DNA from 3 places in the Paenibacillus sp. FSL R7-0210 genome. Region 1 is predicted to be linked to each of the others. Evidence: riboswitches for the same ligand, from Rfam matches in the RefSeq annotation. Region 1 holds a riboswitch; each other region holds the start of a gene.

Region 1 (6,692 bases):
GATTACTGCGATCAGACCAAACACCAGGCCTAGAATTGTTGAGATTTCCATTTATGCACCTCGTCCATGAGAATTAAGAAGTGATCGACTAACCGCGTAATTCGTCCTTGAACCGCGGGAGAACACTCTGTTCGTAACCAAATCACGTATATTCTTCTTTATCGACATCATTCCCTTTTTTGTGAAGTGATTTTTTCGGCTATAATAGATAAGGTAGGTTATTATTCATCAGCGAAGAAAACGGAGTGATTGATGTGGGAGTTAAGCATGGCAGGGATTACGGTGAAATTCTGGTTGAACTGACAGGAGCCGTTGGACGGATTACAGACGGGTACATTTTTTTTGAAATGGAGCCTGAAGAGTGGACGAATCTGCCGGAGGAATCGAGGCAGGAGGTCTGGGAGGCGCTTGCGGAAGACCTGTTCTACGCGCTGGGCAACGAGCCGGTCATTCAGGTGGGCAGCGGAGTTGTGATGTACGATAAAGAAACACACCGCATTAATATTCTGCTGGGCGATGAGGATCTGGCTTCGGTCGTTCTTGTATAAAGCAGGGGAAAAATGCGGCAGCGGGTTTGTCCCGGGCATCCGGCCATGTTAAAATTGGAAGTGGAGTACTAATTGCCGGGATGTCAGAATACATTTAATCAAAAATCTTTGGCCTGGCACATCCCTTGGACTTTCAGAAGCTGAGGGATGTTTTATTTGAAGGAGAAGAGCAGGCTGAAGGAACCGTTAACTTAGCAAGGGAGGAAACGAATTGCAATTAACTGAGGAACAACTGCAGGAGCAGATCGGCAAGCTTGAGGGCTGGAAGCTGGAGAGGGATAGGCTGGTGCGCAAATATATGTTCAGTGAATATATGAAGGGAATTGCCTTTGTGGATGAGGTAGCGACAATTTCGGAGGCCTTTGACCATCACCCGCATATCACCATTGATTACAAGACGGTTGTTCTGCGGCTGGCTGCAGATGTGGAGAAGCTTGATCTCCGCCAGGCGCATGAATTTAATGAGGCATTCGAGAAGACCCGCTAGAGGACAAGGCCCCTATGGAGACAACAGGAATATCTAATTAATAGAAATGCCCGTGCAAGGATCGTTCGTTATCCTCGTCACGGGCATTATACATTTAGAATGAGGAGCATGGTGTGAGTACAGGTTGCGGATTATTTCTTCTCGGCCAGCCATAGGGCTACATTCGCAATCTCTTCAGGGGCCAGCCTGTCTTTGAAGGGAGGCATCTGTCCGCGGCCCTTGGTGACTATGCTGAAGATCTGAGCTGCGTCATGCGAAGCGCCTTCCTGCTGCAGGCTGGGTCCCGCCCCGCCCTGAAGCTGGTCTCCGTGGCAGGAGATACAATTGGCCTTCACTGTGGCTTCTGCGCCCGCAGCGTCCAGCACAACCTCCGGCATGGTCGGCTTGTTCTGCTCCGCCACCTCGGATTTACCGGGTAGGGTAAACATTAAGATTACTGCAAAGGCACAGGCGGCAAAAAACAAACCGCTCATGATCCATTTCTGCATCTGCATCCGTCCCTCCATGTAAGCTGCTGTCTCCATTATAGCGGATGGTGAAGCGTTATCATAGTATGTGTGTCAAAAAAATGAACACAAATGATCCATTTTTTGCAAAACTCTCTTGTCTCCGGTGCTATTCCTCATAGACCATGCAATAAAAAGGCTTATTACCGGTCGGAGTGCGGCGTTCATAGGTATCCGTTATGGTGAACCCGCATTTCTGGTAGGCGCGGATGGCGCGCTGGTTCCAGGTCAGCACCTCCAGGTCGATCTCACATTCCGGGTAACGCGACCGTGCTGCCTGCACAATAGCCTTCATGAACAGATGTCCCATTCCATGGCCGCACAGCTCGGGCCGCATTCCGACACCAAGCCGGACTACCCCCTCCATCGGAAAGAGCTGGGCGAAGCCGCACAGATCCCCCTCTCCATTCACAACCGATACATATTGCTCACTTCGCAGCTGCGGGTCTCCGAACTCCACGCCCAGCGCCTGCATCTGCTCCCAGGACATCCAGCCGTAAATATTATACGGCGGCTTGTAGCTCCACTCACAGATCTCAGCGGCATGCTGCGGCTCCATAGGCACCACGTAAAAGGTTAGCGGGGAGCTAATCATTGGGGGAGGCCTCCTTCCAAGGGACATAGATTCATTTCTTCTATTAATTATATACAAAAACAGCCAGTTTCGACGCAATTTCCTTACGGAAATGCAGAAACTTGACAAACGGCAAAATATATTTTCCGAAAGCGCAGAATCAGTGTTTTACAAATATAGAGAGGGGTAAGTAATTTTATAGACAAAAAAAGCCCTTCCCCAAGATTTCGGCAAAAATCTCGGAAAAGAGCGTTAGGTTACAAAGGATTATTGTACATCATCGTTGTCTTGGGAATCCGAAGCTACAGTCTTGTAGGCATCTGTACTCATGATTCGCTTGGCGCCAACGTAGCGGTTGACGTAATAGCTGTCACTCAGCGAACTGATGGTTACACCACGTGAGGAAGAGGCATGGGCGAATTCGCCGTCACCAACATAAATACCTACATGGGATATGCCCTTACCGCTTGTATTGAAGAATACAAGATCGCCCGGTCTCATCTCGTCACGGGACACGGCAGAGCCCATCTGATACTGGGAGCCGGATTGATGGGGCAGGTTAATGCCGATCTTATCAAAAACATACATTGTAAATCCGGAGCAATCAAACCCGTTAGTTGATGTACCGCCGGACACGTATTTGGTTCCGATGGCTTTGTCGATCACTTTATCCATTTTGGAATCCGCGAAAGCGCTTCCTGCTCCGATGGTGAAGATAATGGACAAGCTTAGTACTGCGGCTGCTAGCTTCTTCTTCAAAAGTAAATACCCCTTCCAATGCCTACGAGGTTAGCTTAAGGGTTCGGTTGAAGGTCCCCTATGACCCCTCTTAGAATAGGAGGTCAATTCACCCAAAGTGGTTCCCCCGTTTCCCTAATTCATTAGGGAACTCGGCACGACTGTTGATTAGGATTAGCGGTTCATTCAATACATGACAAAACCTTTGTTAAAATCGATTCAATAATTACAAAAATGTTACTAAAAACTCACTGCGATAATTGTAACAAAGACTAAGGCGCTTGGCAATCACTTATAACATATTAATGCATCTTTTTTGCTGTTTTTTAGAGTTATAGCCCTTTCCAAAGACTCATATCTATGCGCAGGGGTTAATTTATATGATTATTTCTTTGTTTTTGCAAGAAAATGCTGTTTCAAGGCTGCGAATTCAGTGTAAAAGGTAGAATAAGGAAAAGGAAAAACCCGGAAATGATTACGGCAATAATCATCCCGGGCTCGTATAAGTTACATTTAGTTGTTAGAGGCTGAAATATTCGGGGTATGCTTCAAGGGTTCAATCGTAAGCGACAGCTTGGTAGGCTGTTGTGCTCATTACTCGTTTGGCGCCAACGTAGCGGTTGGCCCAGTAGGACTGGCTCATCGAACTGATGGTTACACCACGTGAACTTGAGGACTGTGCGAACTTCCCGTTTCCAACATAAATACCGACATGGGACACTCCGTTACCCAGGGTGTTGAAGAACACGAGATCACCGGAACGCAGATTGCTCTTGGATACACTTGTTCCAACTTTGAACTGTGCTTTGGAGGTACGGGGCAAGGTAAGCCCGACATTCTTGAACACATACTTGGTAAATCCGGAACAGTCGAAGCCGCTGGTGGTTGTGCCCCCGGTTTTATACGACGTTCCAATGGTTTTTGAAATCACAGTATCCATCTTAGAATCTGCGAAGGCACTGCCCGCTCCGAGTGTGAATACCATCACAAGACCCAGCGCTGCTGCGGTGCATTTTTTCTTGAAATTCTGACTAATCAAAAGATGTACTCCTTCCAGGGCCTGCGAGGTTAGCTTAAGGATTCGGTAGAAGGTTCCCCTATGACCCCTCTAAAGCGAGATCAATTCACCCAAAATATGGTTCCCCCACTTCCCGGTGCAGGGAATTCGGCGTTTTATGCACCAGAACAGTGACTTATCGGTATTGCTTAAATTGCAAGAGTTACGGAATATTTTGCTTGAAAGATTACAACTTTGTTACTACTGGTACAGCCATCATTGTATCAGAGGATTTCCCCTTTTGCAAATGCTTTTGTCCTCCGTTCAAGCAAAAAAGAGTCCTGCTCCCTGATAAGGGGCTGTGACTCTCTTTAGTATGCCGCTTCAGCAGCTTATTATTGTGGAAATGATTTACTGGACCAAAGGTGGTACTGGGCAGCGATTCCCCACATATCGAACAGCGTGGAGGGCAGCGGAGCTGCCTGGCGGAGCATAAGGGCCGGCAATCCGGGATAGAACAGAGCAGAGGCGCTGCAGAGCAGAATTACGGCCAGGCTTCCCGCCCCCAGAACGATGGATATACCGATCGAAGGCAGCAGCATCTTCAGGCAGATCAGCAGTGAGGAGAACATGCCGGTACCGGCGGTATAGCCGAATTGCATATAGAGCAGAAGCTTGCGGACAAGGAAGAGATAGAGCAGCCAGCCCAGCACATAAGGCACCAGCTTCAGCAGAAGCTGGACATCGAGAACACCGCTGAGCAGATGACGGTACATACGCGGAAGCAGCCAAGAGAGCGGCAGGAGGGTTAGCGCCCATTCGATGAGGCTGAACACCAGCACCGGCAGCCCATATTTTCTCATTCCGGGAAAAAAGAACAGTCCCCGCGCTCCGTCGCGCTCCTGGTGAAGCTCGTGCAGCAGCCCTGCACGGATAAAGGGAGTCACCAGCAGCCTTAGCACTGTCAGCGCAAGCAGCAGCCACAGCCAGTGCTGGACGGCGGGGTCGGTGCGCAGCGCGGTCTGCCCCTCGATATAATACAGCAGCCTGCCTATTCCGCTGCCGCCGGCATTCGCATCCGGGTAGCGGAGCAGGACGGGGACAACCGCGCTTTTAATGAATTTGTACAGGAAATATCCCCAGAACAGCCGGTAGATAAATAGCAGAATCAATATATAGAATTGCTCTTTCATGCTGATCCAACCGCGGGCAATTGAACTTTTCACCATTCCTTCACCTCACCAGACAAGAGTTCCGAGCAGGGTTTCAAGCAGAGTTGATGCACTAAGCGTCCAGCGGGAGAGTGTACGCGGCTCAAGCTCCGCCATTCTGAAATTATTAAGATGCCTGCTCTCCAGCAGAATGGAATGCCCCGGATCGATCTCTGCGGAGACCAGCGGCGCTTTATACGCTAACTCAAAGGAAGTAGCCTTACCCTCGCCATTCCAGTATTGCTGCACCGTGTACCCGTCTGCGAAGGTGAATTTCACGGGAACATCGGGGTACAGGCTGCCCTTATTACTTACATCAACCACAGCGCTGTAGCGGCTCCCACCGCCGTCACTGTTGTCCTGTCTGACGGTGAGCCTGATATCGTCAACTGCGAAGTCGGGTGCACCCCCGCTATAGACATACCGCTCAAAATACGTCTGCCAGGATTGCTTGGTCACTTTCTCCACAACCTTCTGGAAGTCGGCGGTGGACGGATGCTGGAAGCGGTATTTGCGGGCATAGGCGGCGAGGATGGCATCCATATTCTTGGTCCCGGCGATGCGTTCGATATCCTTCAGCACCAGCTTGCCCCGGATGTATACATTGCGCGTGTAGGCGTCATCACCGGTGTATTTCCAGGTCTCCAGCTTAAGCGGCTGTGAAGAGGAGACCAGGCTGGACTGCAGCGGGAGGCTTGAGACCACACCGTATTCCTGTTCCATCAGCCGGTCTTCGGCATAAGAGGTGAAGCTCTCATCCAGCCAGGCTTCTTCGAATTCATTGCTGGCCACCAGGCCGTAGAAATATTGGTGCCCGATCTCATGGATGATCGTGCGCTCCAGGGAGGTGCCCGGTGAAGTGTCCGTGGCGCCGAAGGCGGTAATCAGGGTCGGATACTCCATTCCTCCGGCCCCGTTGCCGGACTCCGGCGGGACAACAATCGATAAGGTAGAGTAGGGATAAGGGCCGTACCACTTGCTGAAAGCCATCAGTGCAGCCTCAGCCGCCTGAAAGTAACGCTCCTGGAGATGCTTATGCAGCGGGTCCAGATAGAGCTTAATCTTCACCCCGGGCACCTGCGGCGCGGAGAAGGCCTTCTCGGCAACCACGAAATCAGGCGATGCCGCCCAGGCGAAGTCGTGGACGTCATCTGCATAGAACTGATAGATCTTGCGCCCCTTCACCACCTTGGCGTCTCTCACCGGAAACCCGGTTGCGGCGACCTTATACTCGGGCGGGACAGAAATCGATACATTGTAAATTCCAAAATCACTGTAGAACTCGGAGTTGCCGTGGTATTGATGCAGGTTCCAGCCCTCTTCCTTGAGTCCTCTTCTGCCGGCAGGCTCATAGACGCTAAGCTTCGGAAACCACTGGCCGGCCATCACGAAGTCGCCAGCGGTTCCCATCCGGGCGAAAATTTTCGGCAGCTTGACCTCGAATTTAAGCCTTACCGTAACGCTCTCGCCGCCGTTCACCGGCTGCGGCAGATGGACCTTGAGCAGTGTTCTGTCATTGACATTGCCGTCGTCCGGCTGCACATATTGGGTGCGCTGCATCAGCGAAATGCCCTCGGAGGTCCGCAAATCTGTCAGGGTAATGCTCCCGTAACCCCCAGCAGGCATGGTGT
Region 2 (6,692 bases), 2.8 Mb from region 1:
AGATGAATTACAGTTACTTGTGTGAAGTCTTCAAACATAAAACAGGGAGCACCATCCAAATGTACAATGCCCAATTCTTCATGGACAAAGCAGCAGGAATGATGCGCAACACAAATCTGAATGTCTCCGAGATCAGCGAGCGGCTCGGCTTCAACTCCCCCTTTTACTTTAGCCGGGTATTCCGCAAAGTGAAGGGCTGCTCCCCCTCAGAGTATATGAGCAGGATTTATTGAGAAATTGTATGGAGGGCTTGTTGTGTCTATTACACGCGGCTTTTCGAACGAACCCTGGAAATTGAACTCCGCGTCCTCCTTAGAGATACAGCCGGGAAGCCCCGGCTGTATCTCTGTCTTATTCACCTGTATAGCGAATTGCTTGATGCGCTCGCCCACTTGATCACGAACCCGCACCATTCTTTATCCTTTAACAATCCCATAATTGTAAGTCTGGTTTTGTCACCCAGTACCTTTAATTTCTCTGCCATTTCGATGTTGAACATATGCACTGTCCTCTTAGAATTCTTAAATACGTGGTACATAATTATGTACTTATATATTAGATACCATGTCTCAAAAGCAAATATTAATTCCTGCTTCCTTCCAATCGGACCCTGCATTTTATACAATACTTGCAAAATGCAATCAAATTATTTATAACTAGGTTATGAGATAAAAACATCTTCAACCCAATAAACAAAAGAAGATAGCACAATAACGTTGAAAATCATTAGAATTAGCGCAGCTCAGTAAACTTTACCCGATAAGCAGCTTATCCTCCGGATACCGATATTTTTGCTTCACATTTTTTTGTGCCAGTGCTAAAGCTAAAGTCAAAGGCCCTAGTCTCCCGATGTACATTGTAATTATGATGATGCATTTTCCCAGTGGCGAAAGTTCTGATGTTATTCCCATAGACATTCCTACAGTTCCAAATGCAGAGGTTGCTTCAAAGAGAAGCGCCAGGAAATCTTTAGGATGAGCATATTCTGTAATGGATAGAAGAAAGGTGGCTGTAAGAACTACACCCAGGGATATGGTCATTACTGCCAGTGCCCTGAATATGATATCCTGGGAGATGCGTTTTTTAAGCAGTTGCACATCTGTTTTCCCCTTAATCGTTGAGACGATACTTAACATAAGTACAGCAAATGTGGTCGTTTTTATACCTCCTCCAGTCGATCCGGACGAAGCCCCAACAAACATCAGGAAAATCATAAAAAATTGTGAGGCCGGGAGCATTGCTCCAATATCGATGGAATTAAAGCCGGCTGTCCGGGTAACAACACCCTGAAAATATGCCGCCCAAGTTCTTTCACTCCAAGAGAGAGTACTGAATGTTTTTGTGTTAAAAAGTTCAATCGCAAAAATCACCAAAAACCCTGCCATACAAAGGAGTCCAGAAGTAATTAAAACTATTTTTGTATGAAAGGAAAGATCTCTCCATCTTCTTTTCCGGTACAGATCCAGAATCACCGTGAACCCAATCCCGCCGATGATAAACAAAAAAGAGATAACAATATTAACTAACGGGTCACCCACATAGCGGCTCAGACTGTCTGGCCATAATCCAAATCCGGCGTTATTGAAGGCAGACACTGAATGGAATATTCCATAATAAATGGACCTTGTTGTTCCTAGTTCATTTGCCCATCGAAGGGCCAACACTATAGCTCCAGTTGTCTCCACGATAAATGAAATGAGAAAGATACTGAGTGATAACCGCACGACTCCTTGTGTTGTTACAGAATTAGATGATTGCTGGATAAGCAGACGTTCTTTTAATCCAATCTTTTTCCCCAAGATCACGGCGATCAAAACACTGAATGTCATAAATCCCAAACCGCCAATTTGAATCAGAAGTAGGATAATGACCTGTCCAAAATGAGAAAAATCGGTACCGGTATCAAGTACAACGAGGCCCGTTACACATACGGCTGAAGTCGAAGTAAACAGTGCTGCCAGCCACCCTATACTAAGTCCGCTGGACGAAGATATCGGCAAGGCCAGCAGCACTGTACCAAGAAATATAGGGACTGCAAAACCGAGTAAAATGATTCTGGATGAGGTCAGTCTGAGATTTGTGATGAAGGATGAGATTTTGTTAAAGAACATATCATTGGCTCCCATTATAATTCAAGTTAGTTGCCAGCTGCCGCCCGCTGAAAACTATGCTGTTCCCTAAGATAATCCAGTAATATACGGTTGAAGAGCTGGGGCTGACACAGATGAGTCGGATACATCGCATCCTCAAGGATCGCCAGACGGGCAGACGGATACTTGCTGGCTGTTCTTTTCACCTGCTCCAGCGCCCATTCATTCTGATTCCCGGATACAACAAGAACAGGAATCTGCAGCCGTAATGCGAACCCGTAGCTGTCCGTTTGTCTAAGTGCCAGCCGCTGCTTAATTAATTCCGTTGTCCGTTCATGCACAAGCTCTTTCCTGAGAATATGATAAGCCGAGAGCCACTTATTGTAGGTGATGCGCAAGGAACGGACGAACATTTCGGCAGGAAGATAATGGGCCGCCCATGCGCAGACCTCAAAGATTCCTTTCATTTTACTGCCTCTCGCCGTGTAATCCTCCTGAAAATAACTGTCCACCAATACCATATTTATTATCCGTTCAGGGTACAGATAGGCGAATTTCTGGGCGAGCACAGCACCACTGGAACAAGCTACGATAACAGCCTTCTCTACAGATAAAGCGTCCAATAACAGCTTCAAATCTTCACATTGTGTGTCTACGATCCGGCTGATCTCCACATCCATTTTACCCGATTGCCCGTTCCCTCTCAAATCGAATACGATCACTTTGGCACGCTTGCTGAAATAATCCGCTTGCGGCTCAAACAGATGATGAGAGGTCGAATAATCATGAATAAAAACAATAGGCAGACCGCTGCCCGACATCTCATAATACAGCGACGTTCCATTCACTTCAATATGCGGCATATACAGTGCATCCTCTCATGAACGCTTGCGGGGTTAGCTGCCGGATTCGGGCCTGAAAGTAGCCCTACTCGTTTTTCCCGAGATTCACCCCATGTAACCTGGTTCCCCCGCTTCCTATAAGGAATTCAGCGATTAACTATTATTTTACAGACGTTTCCTTGCTTTCTTCCCCCAGCACCTTCAGGTCATCCTGAACGCTTCCCTTCCATAAGGGCACTCCGGAACGGTAGGCAGCCCGGCCATTTAAGTGACCTGCTACCGGTGAAGTGATGAATACAAATACAATCGCCAGCAGAAGCTTGACATTAACCGTTCCGTCTTTGAACCAAAAGTACAGGAAACCTCCTGTCAGCAAACACAATACCCCGAAGGTTGCACTTTTGGTAGCCGCATGTGAACGCAGATAGACATCGGGCAGCCGGACTAAGCCGAAGGCACTTAAGCCGCAGAAGACTGCACCCATTACCACAAGAATAGAGCTAATCAGTTCACCTGTCATTGGGGTTCCCTCCATCCTCTATAACGGCTCCCCGTTCAATATATCTGGCCAGTGCCGTAGTACCAATAAACGTCAGAATCCCGATAACCAGAATGACTTCTATAAAATCCTGGGTATCCAGCAGCATACTGAAGACGGTTATCATAGCGAGTACATGAATGCCGATCGTATCGAGTGCGGCAACCCTGTCGGAGCGGGTTGGCCCTTTCAGGAGACGGAACAGGCAGGCCAGCATCGCCAGAGCCAGAATGATCATGGCCACGGTTAGCATAACTGGGATCATTAACGGGTCACCTCCCTGATCGCTCGTTCGAAAGTGCCTCTAATCTGCGTGACCATCAGCTGTGCATCTTTAATATCAATAGCATGAATGTACAGCGTCTTGCCATCCTTGGACACATCAAGAGTCAGGGTTCCCGGTGTCAGACAAATCAGGCACGAGAGCAGTGTGACCTCCCAGGGTGTGGCCAAGGCAGTCTCATAAGCAAAGATACCGGGACGTATAGCCAGTTTTGGACGGATGATATGGCCAATGACCACGAAATTCGAGACCGTAAGTTCACGGGCAAAGATCAGCAGAAGCTTCAGTACAGCCCATATACGTATGAGATAGAAGGTCCGGGGCTGGGACCTGGATTTCCTAAATAACAGTAAAAGTCCGATGCCCAGCAGATAACCTACTAAGAAGCTTGAGCCAGAGCCATTGTTATTTATCGCCATCCACAGAAAGGCAATCAACAGATTAAACAGGAATTGTAAGGCCATATTCACTACTCCTTCATTATGGCTTCAATATATAGCGCAGGTGAAGCCAGAACCTCGCCAGCCTGCGATACATAAGTATACACATACTCCGCTCCGATCCCCATTGCAATCACAAGCAGCAGCAGGCCGGCAGCCACAGCCGAAGCAACCTTCAAGCTCACCTTAGGCTGCTCTTCCTTGGGTTCATTTCCCCAGAAGGCCAGCCTGAACACCTTCATCAGGGAGAACAGCACCAGAAAGCTTGATCCCAGACCAATGAGGGACAGCGTCAGCATCCCCTCGGACAACGCTCCACGGAGGATCATAATTTTGCCGGCAAAACCGCTAAGCGGCGGAATCCCCACCAGGGCGAGCGCCAGAATAAAAAACATCCAGCCGAGGAGCGGATACTTTCTGATCATCCCGCCCATACTGCCTAGCCGGTCAGTTCCGGCTGCGGATATAATCATCCCGCCCAGAATAAACATAAGTCCCTTGGCCAGCATATCGTGCAGCAGATAGAAGACTGCCCCATTCATTGAATCTGCAGTCCCTGCAGCAAGCCCAAAGGCTACAAATCCAACGCTGATAATGACGTTATAATTCAGAATCCGCGGGATATCCCTATAAGCCACTGCCCCCAGGCTGCCCAGGATCATGGTAGCAGCAGCCATCCAGGCGATCCAGTCATGAGTGAAGCCGGGATCGTTCACGAACAACAACGTGAAGGTGCGGATGATTGCATAGAGTCCTACTTTGGTCAGCAGGGCACCGAACAACGCTCTGACAGCCGCCGGAGGTGCACTGTAGGACCCTGGAAGCCAGAAGAACAGGAATAGTCCTGCCTTCAGGGAGAATACAATCAAGAACAAAACAGCAATCACATTAAGCACGCCGCCTTGTCCCGCTTCAGCGATACGCTGGGACAGGTGCGCCATGTTGAGCGTTCCTACCGCTGCATAGAGATAAGCTACCGCAGCTACGAACAGTGTCGAGGATACGATATTAATAAGCAGGTATTTCGACGTTTCTCTTAGCTGAAGCTTGGTCCCACCGAGTGAGATGAGCGCATAAGAAGAAATCAGCATGACCTCAAAAAAGACAAACAGGTTGAAAATATCCCCCGTAAGAAACGAGCCGTATACCCCGACCAGCAAAAACTGAAAGAACGTATAGTAATAGAACCGCTCCCGCTGCTCTCCAATACTGCTGAAGGAGTAGCACAGAATCGCAAAACTGACGATCGAAGCCATCGTTACCAGCAATACAGCAAACATATCACCTACAAATACAATGCCATACGGAGGAGCCCAGCCCCCCATCTGCAGGGTCAGTATGCCCTCGGAGTGGACACGTGTAACCAGCAGCACCGCAATCAGAATGTTAAGCAGACCGCTGAGCGCACTAATCACGCGCTGAAGCCGGATCTTCTCTTTGAGAAAAATCAGGATGACAGCCGTAGCCAGCGGAATGAGAATCGGGAGCACCAATAGATTACTCATTCGTTGTCCTCCTTAATGCTGTCCATTTCATCAGTACCCCGCGTCTGATAAGACCGGTATGCGAGTACGAAAAAGAAAGCTGTGACCCCAAAGCTGATGACAATGGAGGTTAGAATCAGCGCCTGCGGCAGCGGATCAACATAGGTATCCGCCTTGCCTAGTACAGGGGCTGCCCCCCTTTTGAGCCCGGCCATCGTGAGCAGCAGCAGATGGACTCCATGCGTCAGCAAGGAGGTTCCCAGCACAATGCGCAGCAGGCTTTTGGAGAGAATCAGGTAAACACCGATCATGAACAGAATTCCGACCGCTACCGCCATTACGAGTTCCATTTCTTCTCCCCTCCGATCGATAAAATGATGGTCATCGTCACGCCGACTACAGCCAGGAATACACCAAGGTCAAACAGGACGGCAGTCGCCAGCTCCGTATCGCCAAGTACTGGCAGATGGAAGTGGCCGAACGTGTGACTTAGAAAAGGAGCGTCAAACAGGAATGAACCTGACGCTGTCAGAATAGCCAGCATGAGCCCGGAAGCTGTAAGCAGCCGGTAATTCACAGGGAGCACCTTACGTACCTGATCCATTCCAAATGCGATTGCAATGAGCATAAGCGCAGCAGAAGCCATCAAAGCCCCGATAAAACCTCCCCCGGGATGATTATGCCCGGCAAAGAACAGATACAGGGAGAATATCAGAATGACAAGGACAATCCCCTTGGAGATCGTCTGTAGAATCACATCATTGCTGCGCAGCGGCAATAGTTCTGTCTTGGAGGGCTCCAGCGGCGGCAATTCCGTCTCCATTCTCAGATGAATCAGACCATAAATGGCCAGTGAGGCGATGCCAAGCACCATGATTTCAAACAAAGTATCAAACCCGCGGAAATCTACCAGGATGACGTTGACCACATTCTTGCCGCCAGCCCGGTTGTAGCTTTCCTTCAAGAAAAACTCGGAGATCGGTTCAAAAGGACTGGTACCCATAGCCGCCAGAGC
Region 3 (6,692 bases), 4.0 Mb from region 1:
CTATTTCAAGGACGTATACTCCCAAGCGGTCTCAACCCAAAAGGTATACGAGCATTTGCTGTATTTGAGCAGCTTATTTACACGTATGATTCAATCGCGAGGCTGGTCGATGCAGGAGGTGCTGCAGGAGGATTATTCGATGTTTCTGTCCTTTGAATCCCTGCTCTCCAAAGAGCAGATCGTGGAATGGTCCAAAAGAGTGGCCAGCCGCATTACCCAATACCGGGAACGCGAGCGAAAGCATTCCAGCCATCGGCTCGTTAAACAAATGATCGAAGCCGTGGAGGAAATGCTGGGGAAAGAAGAACTGACCTTGCACACGCTGGCCGAAAGATTATATGTCAATCCCTCTTACCTTAGCCGGCTCTTTAAGCGGGAGGAAGGGAAATCCATTTCGGAATATCTCCTGAAGCGGAGTATGGAGCATGCCAAAGAGCTCTTATACAGCGGCGTTAAGGTGTATGATGCAGCAGAAGCGGCAGGATATCGTGATGTCAGCTATTTTGCCAGAGTGTTTCGTAAATATTGGGGTGTAGCCCCAAGTGAATTAAAGAAACAAGAGCGTTCAGACTCACCGCGGTTGATGTAAGTTAAAACTACAATGGAAGAAAACAGGTGGAGGTGGTCAGAATGACCGATATGGCACTAACCGTTAAAATACCCGAGCGTGATATTCCTGTCTACACGGAGGTGGATGTTGTCGTTGCCGGAGGAGGACCGTCAGGAGTAGCCGCAGCGCTCGCAGCGGCAAGAAACGGGGCATCCGTATTGCTGATAGAGCAAAGAGGATACCTGGGCGGCATGGCGACGGTCTCTCAGGTTCCTGCATTTTGCCCGTATACCGATCAGATCAAGCCGGTAATCCGTGGGATTGGGCTGGAAATTCTGCTTGCTATGAAAAGCAGGATGGAGGAGACGTTTCAGGAAGCATGGAAGGATCGCCTGGATTGGGTGCCGATTGATGCGGAAATTTTAAAACGCGTATTGGACGAAAAGATGATGGAGGCTGGCGTTAAAGTGCTGTATCATACCTTCGTCAGTCAAGTTCTTCAACAGGACGGCATCATTGAAGCGGCGATCATTAATAACAAGACCGGAACCCAGGCTGTGAAGGGGAAGATATACATTGATGCAACCAGCGATGCGGATCTCACCTATCTTGCGGGCGGGCAGCTCGCCAAAGGTGGAGATGACGGAGAGCTGCAGCCGGGGACAATGTGCTTCGTCCTGAATAACCTGGACAGGAACAAATTTCTCTCAAGTGCGGAGACGCACGGCCACGATCTGAAACATGCGATCAACAAGGCGAAACACGAAGGGCGATTGCGCGTCGCGAGAGATTGGGCCGGTATTTCCTGGCTGAACAATCATACGGCAGGCTTCAATTTCGGCCATGTATTCGGGATTGATGGTTCAAATACGGATGATCTGACCCGCGGAGCAATCGAAGGCCGCGCGCTTGTTGAACACATTACCGGTTGGCTGCGGGAAGCGATTCCCGGATTCGAGAACGCTTTCCTGACGTTGACGGGCGAACAGATCGGCATTCGGGAAACCCGGCGGATCATCGGCGATTATATCATCACTGCCGACGATTTTCTGGCGTGCCGTTCGTTCCCTGACGATATTGCCCGCAATGCCTACTTTATTGATATTCATATGGCAAAGCCTACGAGCGGCATGACGATGATACGTCTATCGCCGGGAGAGTCCCACGGCATTCCTTATCGCGCCTTGCTTCCGGCCGGTATTCAGAACGTAATCGTAGCCGGCAGAGCGATATCAACCGATAGAGCGGCCCAAGGCTCCACCCGGGTCATGCCCAATTGCTTTGCCATGGGCGAAGCCTCCGGTACGGCTGCGGCAATTCTGACTGAGAAAGGCTCACGGGAAACGCGCAGTATCGACATCGCGGACCTGCAGCGCAGACTTGTCCGCAAAGGCGCATGGTTAGGGGAGCAGATCAATGAGCGGTTCTAGGAAATAAGAAATAAAAAGGCTGAGCCCAAAGTCATATCCTTGACTTAGGCTCAGCCTTTTCAAGCTGTTTCAAACTTGTTCATCCGGGCAGTTATTTACAAGCGTTGCGTCTATTCGGATTCAGAACGAGGAAATCCTCTGGAAGCTCGAACAGCTTGGCGACCAGTTCATCCATACCGGACTCCAGCTTGAACTCCATTTCCTCCCGGTACAGCGGAACCAGGAAATAAACCTGAACCTGATTGCCGTCTTTCGTATGGACGGTGCTAACCTCTTCCGGCAGAGCATACAGGATCACGCCGGATAGCTCCGTATTAGCCGCATAAGGCTCGTAATCCTCCGTGTTGGGGATCGTATGGCCGTATCCAAGCCATGTCTGATACATATGCGGGAATCGGGCAAGCATCTTCATCAGCCGGATCGGCCAGTAGTTCTCCTCCGCCTCGAAATCCTCCTGCGTAAGCGGCCAGTCCGCCGGCAAAAACATCATCAGCTCCGCGCGTTCTAGATGCTTATACTCTTCACGGATCTCCTGCGGGAGCGTCAGCGGCAGATCGCTCATCCCATTGGTGTACAGCACCCGGTATGGCTCATCAGGTGTAGCTTCCATAATGTTCACATCAATATGTACGATGTCTGAAATCAGTTCGTGGAACACGCCGGTTTCCCGGTTTGGAAAGACCCGATTGAAATGTTCGTTTAAATCTTCCATGTACAAAATATTGGCGGGAGGCGTAACCTGCTGCTCATCCGAAGCGTCATAACCATAAATGGTGGTACCGTCTTCTGATTTGCCCATTTCCTTGCCGCCAAACAGTTTTTTGAAAAAGTTCATGTCTTTGCGCTCCTCTGTGTGGGTTTATATTAAAGTGCGAAATGAAGTATTTGAAACCTCACTTGGAAGTATAACAAAAGACATAGCCCCGGAGCGATGGGTCTATCGATTCGAATTTCAAAAGGAGCAGATATGAACTATATCATTTTTGATCTGGAAGTCACCTGTTGGGAAAATGACCGCAAGCGGGGCGTAGGCATGGAGAGAGCCTTGTCTATGCTTGAATTGCCGCTTGAAGGTACTCACCATAGAGGTATCGACGATGCCAAGAACATTGCAAAAATATTCGTTAAGATTTTTGACCAATTGAAGTTTTGATAATTTAAATTGATCATGTCTATAGCAGTGAATAATAGGATACCGATTCTGCAAATAAAATGGTTGGATTCAGACGACTCTTCACCGTATTAATTGAATGGATTCTTTGCTCTGTCCTTTGATGGCGATACCGCTCCGATCCGGCTCCTACCTTCATTCGGATTTGGTCATTTTGAATGAACATACTATCGAGTGCAGTCTTGATCATGTTAAGTTGATTGGGAGCCCATTCTTGTCCGTGCATCCGGACGTATTCTGTGGCTTCTTCTGCAGTACAATGACATATCTCTTTCAGAAAAGAGCCCCATTTGATTAAATCCACCGCATTGTCACCCGCACAAAGAATGCAATTCCCATAGCTGATCTGTCCTCCGAAGGTTAACTTCAACACCCCATACCAGCATCCGTAAGGCTCTGAAATATGCATGAAGGAAGGGCGGCAGCTAAATGCGAACAACTCGATTCGTGACAGTCTGGCGTTAATCATGAATAATGCCTCCTAGGTTGTCTATAGATTTCATATAACGCTGCAGATTATGGGTCTGCTCAGCTGTGGCTACATAGGCTGTCAGTTCAGTTTCATTCTCACATACAGCAGCATGCTCAAGCCAAACGGAATATTTGGTTTTCTGTACGATGGATAAGTGTAATGGAAAGGTTTTGCGGGATCGCAGCAAAAAAGCATGGTTAATGCAGGCTCTCTCCAGTGCTTACGAGGTTAGCTGACGGATTCGGACGGTGAGAGTCGTCCTACCAGTGAAGAGTTCAATCTTCTTTGGATTCACCCCATTTCGGCTGGTCACAGCCATTTGGTTCCCCCGCTTCCCGCCTGACGGGAATTCAGCATTTGTTAAAAGGAATCTTACGCTGAGCATCACTGTTTGTAAAATGCTGAAAGTTCTCTAGGAGACTAAATAAGACTCTATAGGATATAAAAATGAAGAAAATCCCTTGTAATCTAGCATTCATCCCCGATTTTCTGAAGTTATCGCGTATTTATTAACTTTTTAATGCAACCTAAATGGGGCTAAATGAATCTTAATGATTCTTTAATCATGATATTAAGATCAGATATAATGTTTAAGATCCTCCTGTTTACAGGCCCGATATGCGGAGCCTCCATGAAAGTGAGATTGTAGGAATAGATCAAAAGGAGAAGTTCCTCCGTTTGCGGATGGAACTTCTCCTTTTGATCTTCATTTTTATAGCAGCTTCTCCATAATCATCACATCAATAAACGCTCCGTCCATCACTCCTTGCTTCTCAAATACACCAACCTGCCGGTAGCCCATCTTTCGATACAATCCTTGACCACTCTCATTAAACGGAAAGGTAAAGAGAACAATTTTATAAAAACTATTTTCCTTTGCTACCTTGTGTAAGGACTCCAGGAGGGAGCTGCCTACACCTTGCCCACGAAAGCTTCGATCAATATATACAGAAAGGTCAGCGACGCCGTTATACGCGCAACGGTGAGAATATGGGTTCAGTGAGGCCCAGCCCACGACTTCACCTTCGCGTTCAGCAATCAAAACGCTAAAACGGCCTTGGTGATCGTTGAACCATGATTCCATATATGAGAAGTCTTTCATCTCTGTTTCAAGTGTAGCGATCCGGTCCTCGATCCCCTGATTGTAGATACGAAGAATGCTTTCAATATCCTCAGGTGTGGCCTGACGGACAGTTAATGTACTGATCATATCAACATCCCCTTAAGATTACTTTCTCGCTTTAATTACAGCAGAGACGATGTATTGGTCAACATTCGCACCTGGAACCCAATCTTTAATGAATGTTTTAGATTCGTCCTTTGGCTCAATGCTGATATCAGTAAAGCCGCATTCCTGAAGCATGATCTCCAAATCGGCAATGGAAGAGGCGCCAGAGATACAACCCGAATATAATTCATCCAGGTCATTTTTGATCTCAGGAGGAAGCTCAGCTGTAGTTACGATATCTGATATGGCAAGACGACCTGCAGGCTGAAGAACACGATAAGCCTCACGGAATACTTGCTGTTTGTCTGGGGAGAGATTAATCACGCAGTTGGAAATAATGACGTTGATCGAATTGTCAGCGACGGGAAGATGCTCTATTTCGCCCAATCTGAATTCGGTGTTACTGAACTTTCCTTTAAGGGCATTATCTCTTGCTCGACTGATCATCTCAGGTGTCATATCCACACCTATAACATGGCCTTCATTACCTACCTGCCGGGAAGCCAGAAAACAATCAAATCCGCCGCCACTCCCAAGGTCCAAAACATGTTCACCCGCCTGCAGTTCAGCAATAGCCTGTGGATTACCGCAGCTGAAATAATTTGCAATATACAAGTAAAAGAGAAGAGAAGGTCACCCTTTTACGGGTGCGCAGCAATTGCTGAGTTTTCCCATAGATTCGTTGAAAAGCTTAATGGACCGTAGTAATGTTTCTACTTCAAACTCACTCATGTGTGAGAAGGCCTCGTTCAGGTATTCATTCATTTGTTGATCAATAGTTGCAGCTACCATTTTACCTTCAGGAGTGAGTGACAGGTTATAAATTCTTCGATCTGCGGGATCAGATGTCTTTTTAACCAAATTCATTTTCACCAGAGATTGAACTTGTCTGCTGAAGGTTGTAATATCTGTGCCAAGTGTTTCGGCGACTTGTTGCATGGAAGGATTGTGACTCCGATCGATCTCATATAACAGATGACTTTGGGTAGCGGAAAGATTACATCCTCCTACGCTACAGCAATCCTTATTGAGTAATCCTAAACGCCGACTCATGATTTGGAGTAGTTCTCTTGGAGTTTCCATTGTTTTCACCTCTTGAACTAGTTATACTGCATTTAGTTGCAAAGTGCAAATATAAATTGTGCTTAGTTGATAATTGATGATAAAGGTTTTAGAATATAAGTATTGTCTTATATACAGAGAGGGGAGATTCAAAATTGGATACATTAAATGATCTTGCAGAAGATTTAAAGCTCCTTGGAGATAAAACACGACTCACAATTCTAATTCTTTTAAAAGAGCGAGAGTGGTGTGTATGTGAATTCGTGGATCTCTTTGACATTTCTCAGCCAGCCGTTAGTCAGCATCTACGTAAATTAAAAAGCAGCGGATTGGTAAAGGAACAGAAAAGGGGGCAGTGGGTCTATTATTCTTTAAATAAAGTAGATAAACCCCATGTTAAGGCCATCCTAAATCTTACCCCGAATGCAAGTGACCTTTTATTGCATTTGAATAAACCGTCTAATGCTGTTTGCTGCGAATGACAGTTTTCTATTGAATATATAAGTGTATAATTATATAATGATGCCTGAGATTAAACTTAACTCTTTGAAGGGAGTGCTCGGATGGGTGGAGTTAGACATAAACTGGGGGAATACCATTGGTAGCTCTGGCAAGTCTGATATTTATAGTCACTTTGATTTTTGTCATTTGGCAGCCTAAAAATCTGTCCATTGGATGGTCTGCCTGCGGCGGAGCGTTACTCGCTTTAATTGCCGGTGTCGTCAGCTTGAATGATGTTCTGGATGTTACGCTGATTGTGTGGAATGCCACACTGGCCT

What was found. A riboswitch is a leader RNA that binds a small molecule or an ion and turns the genes downstream of it on or off. The one in region 1 is predicted to bind cyclic di-AMP.
Region 2: it holds a riboswitch for cyclic di-AMP, as region 1 does, so the genes downstream of both, MKY64_RS15460 (alpha/beta fold hydrolase) here and MKY64_RS26895 (C40 family peptidase) in region 1, are expected to answer to the same signal.
Region 3: it holds a riboswitch for cyclic di-AMP, as region 1 does, so the genes downstream of both, MKY64_RS10265 (hypothetical protein) here and MKY64_RS26895 (C40 family peptidase) in region 1, are expected to answer to the same signal.

Annotation. Positions count from the first base shown of each region.
Region 1 is NZ_JBBPAR010000001.1:6,362,694-6,369,385, reverse strand. It holds gene motA (flagellar motor stator protein MotA) at 1-51, opposite strand, end outside; gene MKY64_RS26915 (hypothetical protein) at 255-548, shown strand; gene MKY64_RS26910 (4a-hydroxytetrahydrobiopterin dehydratase) at 760-1,035, shown strand; gene MKY64_RS26905 (c-type cytochrome) at 1,167-1,523, opposite strand; gene MKY64_RS26900 (GNAT family N-acetyltransferase) at 1,651-2,136, opposite strand; gene MKY64_RS26895 (C40 family peptidase) at 2,383-2,874, opposite strand; cyclic di-AMP (ydaO/yuaA leader) riboswitch at 2,879-3,021, opposite strand; gene MKY64_RS26890 (C40 family peptidase) at 3,410-3,838, opposite strand; cyclic di-AMP (ydaO/yuaA leader) riboswitch at 3,896-4,034, opposite strand; gene MKY64_RS26885 (hypothetical protein) at 4,246-5,079, opposite strand; gene MKY64_RS26880 (M1 family aminopeptidase) at 5,089-6,692, opposite strand, start outside.
Region 2 is NZ_JBBPAR010000001.1:3,584,676-3,591,367, forward strand. It holds gene MKY64_RS15445 (AraC family transcriptional regulator) at 1-233, shown strand, start outside; gene MKY64_RS15450 (hypothetical protein) at 356-499, opposite strand; gene MKY64_RS15455 (TrkH family potassium uptake protein) at 753-2,111, opposite strand; gene MKY64_RS15460 (alpha/beta fold hydrolase) at 2,138-2,953, opposite strand; cyclic di-AMP (ydaO/yuaA leader) riboswitch at 2,961-3,094, opposite strand; gene mnhG (monovalent cation/H(+) antiporter subunit G) at 3,093-3,452, opposite strand; gene MKY64_RS15470 (Na(+)/H(+) antiporter subunit F1) at 3,442-3,735, opposite strand; gene MKY64_RS15475 (Na+/H+ antiporter subunit E) at 3,735-4,217, opposite strand; gene MKY64_RS15480 (Na+/H+ antiporter subunit D) at 4,223-5,698, opposite strand; gene MKY64_RS15485 (Na(+)/H(+) antiporter subunit C) at 5,695-6,027, opposite strand; gene MKY64_RS15490 (Na+/H+ antiporter subunit A) at 6,015-6,692, opposite strand, start outside.
Region 3 is NZ_JBBPAR010000001.1:2,338,550-2,345,241, reverse strand. It holds gene MKY64_RS10285 (response regulator) at 1-589, shown strand, start outside; gene MKY64_RS10280 (FAD-dependent oxidoreductase) at 631-1,980, shown strand; gene MKY64_RS10275 (suppressor of fused domain protein) at 2,072-2,815, opposite strand; partial or broken gene MKY64_RS10270 (3'-5' exonuclease) at 2,999-3,133, shown strand; gene MKY64_RS10265 (hypothetical protein) at 3,153-3,620, opposite strand; cyclic di-AMP (ydaO/yuaA leader) riboswitch at 3,826-3,989, opposite strand; gene MKY64_RS10260 (arsinothricin resistance N-acetyltransferase ArsN1 family A) at 4,336-4,833, opposite strand; partial or broken gene arsM (arsenite methyltransferase) at 4,852-5,442, opposite strand; gene MKY64_RS10250 (MarR family winged helix-turn-helix transcriptional regulator) at 5,485-5,934, opposite strand; gene MKY64_RS10245 (ArsR/SmtB family transcription factor) at 6,069-6,395, shown strand; gene MKY64_RS10240 (arsenic transporter) at 6,506-6,692, shown strand, end outside.